DNA from 2 places in the Streptomyces sp. NPDC088350 genome. Region 2 is predicted to be linked to the other one. Evidence: riboswitches for the same ligand, from Rfam matches in the RefSeq annotation. Region 2 holds a riboswitch; the other holds the start of a gene.
What was found. A riboswitch is a leader RNA that binds a small molecule or an ion and turns the genes downstream of it on or off. The one in region 2 is predicted to bind ZMP and ZTP.

Region 1 (4,203 bases), on a different contig from region 2:
CATCGCCCACGCCCACGGTTGGAAGTCGGGCCCGCGGCCCGGCACCACTTGAAAGGCCATGGTGACGGTGACGTGATTACTGGTCACACGGACAGGTACGCAGAACCTTCACAGCACGTTCAAATCTTCAATGAAGTTTTTTCGGTTGACCGGCGATTGCCCGTATCGTGCCCCTTTATCAGCCTTTTGCCCGCCTTCGCGCACTCTGTCGAACCGTACTCGCGGTAACTTTCCCCGAATTCCCGGAAGCACTTGCAGGCCGGTCTTCAATGGCTGCACGATCGCTCTCCCGACCGAAGGAGAATCATGTCCAGGTACGACTGGGATATGCGGCACGAGGGAATCGACAGGGCTCGTACGGTGATCGAATCCGCGCGCAAAGAAGTGACCGCGCACCCGATTTACCAGCGCATCGACAGCCGCGAGAACATGGCGACGTTCATGGCCCACCATGTCTTCGCGGTATGGGACTTCATGTCCTTGCTGAAGTCCCTGCAACGCGAACTCACCTGTGTCGACGTCCCCTGGGTACCGCGCGGCTCGGAGGTCAGCCGACGGCTCATCAACGACATCGTGCTGGTCGAGGAGAGCGACGAACTCAACGGCGGTTTCACGAGTCACTTCGAGCTGTACCGCGCCGGCATGACCGAGGCCGGGGCCGACACCACCCGGATCGACGCGTTCCTCGCCCTGCTGACCGAGGGCCACGGTGTGCCGGCGGCCCTGCGCGGCGCCCAAGTCCCCACCCCCGCCTCCGAGTTCGTCCGCACCACCTTCGGCATCATCGAGGACCGCCCCCTGCACTGCCGCGCCGCCGCCTTCGCCTTCTCCCGCGAGGACCTCATCCCCGACATGTTCGACCAGGTGATCAAGAAGGAGGGCACGGACCGCTTCCCCCTGTTCTGCGACTACCTCGCCCGCCACATCGAGGTCGACGGCGAGGAACACACCCCCATGGCCATGCAGATGGTCGCCGACCTCTGCGGCACGGACGACGCCCGCTGGGAGGAGGCGGTGGAGACGGCGACACTGGCACTGGAGGCGAGGTCACGCCTGTGGGACGGGATCGTGGAGGCCATGGGCTGAGAAGAGGGGGGCGGCGGGGCTCCGGCCTGTGGCGAAGAGGGGCTGACGACTCGGGCGCAGGCCGGCATCATCCAGCCTGTCCGGCGTTTGAGGACGAGGCCCCTTCAGGGCCGAAGCGGGGGCCTGGGGGCGCAGCCCCCAGAGACGGTCACCCCGACTCACCCGCACCATCACCCGCTCCACCGCCGGAGGCCGGCGCCTCCCCGAACCGCGCCAACGCCAACGCCCCCACCACCGCCACCACAAACCCCAACACCGCCAGCCACTCCAACCCGCCCCGCGTACGGTCCCCGAGCCACACCACCCCCACCGCCGCCGGCCCGATCGTCTCCCCGATCACCAACCCCGCCGTGGCCGTCGTCACAGACCCCCGCTGCAAGGCCGTCGTCAGCAACAAAAACGCCGCACCCCCACCAACAAGCAGCGCGTACGTCGCCGGATTGCTGACCAGCGTCGAGGGGGAGAGCGAGTCGATCAACCGCACCGCCACCTCGACCACCCCGAACCCGAACCCCGCCCCCAGCCCCAGCGTCAACGCCCGCCCCCGCTCCGGCAGTCGCCCACCCACCAGCCCGAGCAGCAACACCACCGCGGCCGTCCCCAACATCGCCCACTTCAAAGCCGTGGACCCGACCCGGTCCCCTTCCGCGCCCGACGCCAGCCCCAGCATCGCCAGCCCCGCGCACACCACCCCGACGGCCGCCCACTCCGTCCCGCTGAGCCGAACCCCCAGCAGCCGCGCGGCCACCACCGCCGTCACCGCGAGGCTCGACGCGAGGGCAGCGCCGACCGCGTAGATGGGAAGCGACCGCAGTGCCGCGATCTGGAACACGAAGCCCAGCCCGTCCAGCCCGAGCCCCGCCAGATACCGCCACTGCCGCAGCGCCCGCAGCAACAGCGCCGCGTCCCCGCCCCCACCCGTCGTGGCCGCCCGCGCGGCGACCGCCTGAAGCACCGTCGCCGTACCGAAGCAGACCGCCGCGCCGAGCGCGCACACCATTCCAAAGAGCACAAAGGGACTCTAGGGGAGGGGAGATCGCCACGGAGCCCCGCGCGGGGACTCTCACCGAACTCCAGATGCTGGACGCACGAGCCGCCCCGTCCGACCCGCCCGGTAGGCTGACCGGCGGGCCGTGACTGGCGCGCTGGGATGGGACCGACCATCGGGGAGCGGCCCGAGCTGCAATGTGTGCCGTGCGCCTGGGCCGTACCGTGAACGCCGAACGCCACGTCCGGAGGTCCCCATGCCCGACAATTCCGCGCCCCTCTCCCGCGAGTCCACCGCCTTCCGCGCCGCCCTCGACGTGATCCACGCCGTCGAGCCGCGCGTCGCCGACGCCATCGGCCAGGAAGTCGCCGACCAGCGCGAGATGCTCAAGCTGATCGCCTCCGAGAACTACGCCTCCCCGGCCACGCTGCTCGCGATGGGCAACTGGTTCAGCGACAAGTACGCCGAGGGCACCGTCGGCCGCCGCTTCTACGCCGGCTGCCGCAACGTCGACACCGTCGAGTCCCTCGCCGCCGAGCACGCCCGCGAACTCTTCGGCGCCCGCCACGCCTACGTCCAGCCGCACTCCGGCATCGACGCCAACCTCGTCGCCTTCTGGTCGGTCCTCGCCGACCGCGTCGAGGTCCCCGCCCTCGCGAAGGCGGGCGTCCGCCAGGTCAACGACCTCTCCGACGCCGACTGGGCCGAACTCCGCCACGCCTTCGGCAACCAGCGCATGCTCGGCATGTCCCTGGACGCCGGCGGCCACCTCACCCACGGCTTCCGCCCGAACATCTCCGGAAAGATGTTCGACCAGCGCTCCTACGGCACCGACCCCGCGACCGGCCTCATCGACTACGACGCCCTGCGCGCGTCGGCCCGCGACTTCAAGCCGCTGATCATCGTCGCCGGCTACTCCGCCTACCCCCGCCTGGTGAACTTCCGCCTGATGCGCGAGATCGCCGACGAGGTCGGGGCGACCCTCATGGTCGACATGGCGCACTTCGCCGGCCTGGTCGCGGGCAAGGTCCTGACCGGCGACTTCGACCCGGTCCCGCACGCCCAGATCGTCACCACGACCACGCACAAGTCCCTGCGCGGCCCGCGCGGCGGCATGGTCCTGTGCGACGACTCCCTCAAGGACCAGGTCGACCGGGGCTGCCCGATGGTGCTGGGCGGCCCGCTCCCGCACGTCATGGCCGCCAAGGCCGTCGCCCTCGCCGAGGCCAGGCAGCCCTCCTTCCAGGACTACGCCCAGCGCATCGTCGACAACTCCCGCGCGCTGGCCGACGGCCTGATGCGCCGTGGCGCCACCCTCGTCACCGGCGGCACCGACAACCACCTCAACCTGATCGACGTGGAGACGTCCTACGGCCTCACCGGCCGCCAGGCCGAGACCGCCCTCCTGGACTCCGGCATCGTCACCAACCGCAACGCCATCCCCGCCGACCCGAACGGCGCCTGGTACACCTCCGGCATCCGCATCGGCACCCCCGCCCTCACCACCCGTGGTCTGGGCACGGCGGAGATGGACGAGGTCGCGTCCTTGATCGACCGAGTCCTCACGGCGACCGAGCCGGGCACGACGAAGTCGGGCGCCCCGAGCAAGGCGAGCCACGTCCTGGACGAGAAGGTGTCGCAGGAGATCGCCCAGCGGGCAACGGACCTGGTAGCAGGCTTCCCGTTGTACCCGGAGATCGACCTCGGCTGATCACCCCATGAGGGCAGCCAACCAAGGGGCGCGGGGCCGCATTCATTTGCGGCTCCGCCGCGGGGCGCGACCGGCCCCCACCGGCCCGCAGTCCCCCACGCTCCGAAACCACCCCCCACCCACCGGGCCAACCACCCCCTTCCCCTCTGCGAGAATGGGGGCATGGCCTCAGACCGACCCCGCGTGCTCTCCGGAATCCAGCCCACCGCAGGCTCGTTCCACCTCGGCAACTACCTCGGCGCCGTCCGCCAGTGGGTAGCCCTCCAGGAGTCCCACGACGCGTTCTACATGGTCGTGGACCTGCACGCGATCACGGTCCCGCAGGACCCGGCGGACCTGCGCGCCAACACCCGCCTCGCCACAGCGCAACTGCTGGCCGCAGGCCTGGACCCGGACCGCTGCACGCTCTTCGTGCAGA
Region 2 (4,203 bases):
ACGATGATCCAGGCATGGGACGGATAGCGAGGATGATGCCGAAGGTCCGGATCACCACCCGTCTGACCTGGACCTTCTCGGCCAGCACAGCACCCGGAGGCGTTACGGGGACTCGACGGAGAGCACCAGTTTCCGCAGCAGGTCTGCGAGCGTCCGCCGCTCTGCTGGGGTCAGTGCTGCGAGCAGCACGAGCTCGCCCGCTTCCTCCGCCGCCGCATGCTGCTCGAACACGGCGTGCCCGGCGTCGGTGAGCCGCACCCGCACCCGCCGCCGGTCCCCCGTCTCGTGCGTACGGACGATGAGCCCCGCCTCCTCGACGGCCGCGAGCCGCGCGGACAGCGCGCCACGGGTCAGCCCCAGCATTTCGGCGAGCCGCGAGGGACTCGTCTCGTACGGCGGCCCGAGCCTGCGCAGCATGAGCAGCACCTTGTACTGCCAGTGCTTGAGCCCATCGGAATCGAGCGCGTCGCGCCGCGTCCGACCGGCGTGCCGGGCCAGGATCGCCAGCCGGAAGAAGATCGCCTCCTTCACCGGGTCCATCCAGGCGAGTTCCTTCGCCCAGACCGCCACATGCCGGTCGACCGAGTCGCCCGCCGAGTTCTCCTCCACCATCTGCCTCCCGCAGTAGTTTTCTTGTGGATAGTTTTTCGCCTAACTACCTTCCCCGTCATGACATTCACAGCGAACGCGGTCATCCCCGTCGAGGAACTCATCGCCACCGCCCACGAGTTGAGCGTGACGGGGCGATGGAAGCGCGCCTCCCGCCTTCTGGACACCTGCATCGCCGACGATCCCGACTCCCGGGCGCGGATCGCCCGTGCCGCCGCCCAAGTGGCCCTGGAACAGGACTGGTTCGCCGGTACGGACACCTCGGCGGCGCGCATCGAAGCGGCCGAGAAGGAGTTCCCGGGCGGCGACTGGGACGTGGACTTCGCGCGGCTGCGGAACACCTACCGCGTGCTGCTCGTCGTCGACGGCGAGCTCCGGCTGGGCCCCGCCGGCAAGGACCCGGAGGGCCTCGCATCCCTGCTCCGCGAGGCCGAGGCACTGCGCGACGCCGCCCCGGACGAGGGACGCCGGGGCTGGGCGGAGATGTACCTCGGTCTGATCACGGACAACCACTTCGCCGACCTGGCGGGCGCACCGCCCCACTACGCGTCCGCGCTGCGCGCCGCCGAGTCGGGCGACGACCCGTTGCTGGCCCGCGAGGCCCTGCGCCACCTCGGCGACCACGACCACGACGCCGGTGACCACGCCCGCGCCCTGGACCGCTGGCGCCGGGCGGCCACGCTGGGTGCCGGGGCGGGCACGGTCCCCGGCACGCTCTCCCAGCAGTTGCTGCTGGCGGTGCTGGCCCGGGACTCCGGTGACGAGGCCGGGGCAAGGGCGCTGGCGACAGAGGTCGCCCGCTGGGCGGAAGCCATCGGTGCCGTCCGCCTAGCGACACAGGCCCGCGGATTCCTGGCCGGCGTCGACCCGACGGCACCGCCGGCGGAGAGCGGGTCCTGACGGCCGTGGGAGACCGGTCCTGGGCCCCGTCCTGGAGCCCTCGGTTAGGCTGTCCGCGGGTCGTGACTGGCGCTGAGGTGGAGCACCACCGTGGAGCGGCCCACGCGGAGTCGATGCCGTGCGCCTGGGCGATTGGTCAACCAGCTCAGGAGTGGATCATGTCCCAGGCACGACTCATGGACGGCACGGCGCTCGCCCGGCGGATCGTCGAGGACACCGCGAAGAAGGCCGCCGACCTCAAGCAGCGCACCGGTACGGCGCCCTGTCTGGCGACGGTCCTGGTCGGCGCGGACCCGGCCTCCGTCACCTACGTCCGGATGAAGCAGAACCGCAGCCGCAAGGCCGGTATCGAGTCCCGGCACGTGGAACTGCCCTCGACCACGACCACCGCCGAACTGGTCGCCACCCTCACCGCGCTCTCCACCGACCCCACCGTGCACGGCATCCTGCTCCAGCACCCGATGGGCGAACACATCGACGAGCGGGCCGCGTTCGAGGCGATCGCGGCGGAGAAGGACGTGGACGGCGTCACGTTCGCGTCGTTCGCGACGATGAGCTTCGGCCTGCCGGGCTTCGTGTCCTGCACGCCCGGCGGCATCATGCGGCTGCTCGACGAGTACGACGTCGACCCGTCCGGTAAGCGTGCCGTCGTCGTGGGCCGCAGCGCGATCCTCGGCAAGCCGGCCGGCCTGCTCCTCCTGGCCCGCGACGCCACGGTGACCTACTGCCACTCGCGCACCCGGGACCTGTCGGCGGTGGTCCGCGAGGCGGACATCGTGGTCGCCGCCGTGGGCCGCCCCCGGCTGATCCGCGGCGAGGACATCAAGCCGGGCGCGGTCGTCATCGACGCGGGCTACAACGCGGGCAACGTCGGCGACGTCGACTTCGACTCCGCCGCCGAACGCGCCTCGCTGATCACGCCGGTGCCGGGCGGCGTCGGCCCGATGACGATCGCCACGCTCCTCGAACAGACGGTGACCGCCGCCGCCCGGCAGCTCGGGGTGTGATCACCGCGTCCACGCGCTGTAGTCCATGACGTCCCCCGCCTTGACCCCGTACTCGGGCTGGTCCTTCGTGAAGGTGCTCTCCAGTCCGAGTACGGCGCCGGTGGCCGGGTCCATGATCAGCATCAGACGGCTGCCCGACTGCCGGTACACATAGGCCAGCCCCCGCCGCCCGAGCCGATCGGTCACCTCTCCCACGGGCCGCAGCCCGTCCGCCCCGGCGAGCACCCGCGCCAACGCGGCCGACTCACGCGCCCCGAGCGTCCAGTGGTCCAGCAACTCCTCCACTGCGCCGAGGAGTTCAGGGGTGGTCAACGGCGTCTTGCTGTACGCCGTCTCCTGGAGGTACGCCCGCAGTGCCGCCACGTCGTGCGGGGGCCGGGCGTCGGGCGGGACATCGCTCCAACTCGGCGGATACGTCGTCTCCTTGAGGACATGCCCGTCCTCGACGACACGTTCGGTGTGACTGTCGTCCGCGTTCCAGCGCACGATGCGTTCCTCGGGGATGGTGATCGGCGGTTTGTCGTCGGACATGCCGAGACTCCAGGACTGCACGTGCGTACCCCTGCGCAGGGCGGGAGTTCCGTCGACGGCGACCGCCGCGGCGAGAGCGGCGAGCTGGTTCAGCGACACGGGCGTGGAGTTCGCCTGCACGACCAGGGGGCGGGGTGCTGCCACGGCAGGAGTGCTGCTGGGTCCGCCGAGCAGCAGCGTGAACGCGGTCGCCACGACGGCGACTCCCGCCGTGAGACTCCAGAGCAGTCGGCGACGCCGTTCGTGCAGCAGCCGGTTGAGCCGACGCGAGGCGTGGTGGTCCAGGGGCCCGTCACTGTAGAGGGGGCCGTCGGCCGTGAACGGGTTGGCGCCACGCAGTAGTTCAAGTTCATCGACCATTGCGTCGATCCTCCGGTCCACCTGTAGCGCCCCATAGGGGCGCGGGGAACTGCGCGACCAGCCACGACGGCGCCGCGGAATACTCAATCAACGGCCCGCACCTCCAAACACCACGAGCCGATCGATCTCCGCTCTCAACCTCCGCCGCGCCCGATGCAACCGCATAGCCGCGGCACGCGTCCCGCACCCGAGAACAACGGCAACCTCCTCCACCCCCAGCTCCTCCCACGCAGTCAGCCGCAGCACCTCCTGATCGGCCGAAGACAACCGCGCGAGCGCTTCGTGCACCCAGGAACCGGGCGCCTCCTCATCCGGCCCCGCCGCGACCTGCCGCCCATGCGCACTCTCGTCATTGCCCACCCGCTCGACGAGCCTCCGCCGGCGCCCATACCCCCGTACCGCGTTGGACAGGCAGTTGCGGGCGACCCCGTACAGCCAGGGCAGCGGGGCCGGCGGCAGATCCGCGCGGCGGCGCCAGGCGACGGTGAAGACCTCCGCCACCACTTCCTCGACCTCGTTGTTCCGCCCGTCCAGTCGCCGTGCAACGTAGCGGCTGACCGCCCAGTAGTGCTCGCGATAGGCAGCGGCGAAGTTCTCGTCGTTGCTCATGTCCCGTTCGTGTCCGGCACCCGGGCGATCGTCACACCCGGTTTCGTGATTCTCGTCGCGCCCGTCGAGTGTGACGTGCGGGCGGGGCGTGGACACAGGCGGGGCGTGAGAGACCTCAAGAGCATCAAGTGGCTGACGACCACCGACCACAAGACGATCGGCACGCTGTATCTGGTCACGTCGTTCG

Region 1: it holds a riboswitch for ZMP and ZTP, as region 2 does, so the genes downstream of both, ACIQBL_RS02010 (glycine hydroxymethyltransferase) here and ACIQBL_RS10180 (bifunctional 5,10-methylenetetrahydrofolate dehydrogenase/5,10-methenyltetrahydrofolate cyclohydrolase) in region 2, are expected to answer to the same signal.

The regions. Positions count from the first base shown of each region.
Region 1 is NZ_JBIVNL010000001.1:435,871-440,073, forward strand. Features, by position in the region: gene ACIQBL_RS01995 (hypothetical protein) at 1-60, opposite strand, end outside; gene ACIQBL_RS02000 (DUF3050 domain-containing protein) at 307-1,086, shown strand; gene ACIQBL_RS02005 (hypothetical protein) at 1,235-2,086, opposite strand; ZMP/ZTP riboswitch at 2,210-2,299, shown strand; gene ACIQBL_RS02010 (glycine hydroxymethyltransferase) at 2,331-3,785, shown strand; gene trpS (tryptophan--tRNA ligase) at 3,948-4,203, shown strand, end outside.
Region 2 is NZ_JBIVNL010000003.1:66,105-70,307, forward strand. Features, by position in the region: gene ACIQBL_RS10165 (nuclear transport factor 2 family protein) at 1-27, shown strand, start outside; gene ACIQBL_RS10170 (MarR family winged helix-turn-helix transcriptional regulator) at 103-612, opposite strand; gene ACIQBL_RS10175 (hypothetical protein) at 670-1,509, shown strand; ZMP/ZTP riboswitch at 1,562-1,646, shown strand; gene ACIQBL_RS10180 (bifunctional 5,10-methylenetetrahydrofolate dehydrogenase/5,10-methenyltetrahydrofolate cyclohydrolase) at 1,668-2,516, shown strand; gene ACIQBL_RS10185 (CU044_5270 family protein) at 2,517-3,407, opposite strand; gene ACIQBL_RS10190 (RNA polymerase sigma factor) at 3,495-4,016, opposite strand; gene ctaD (cytochrome c oxidase subunit I) at 4,122-4,203, shown strand, end outside.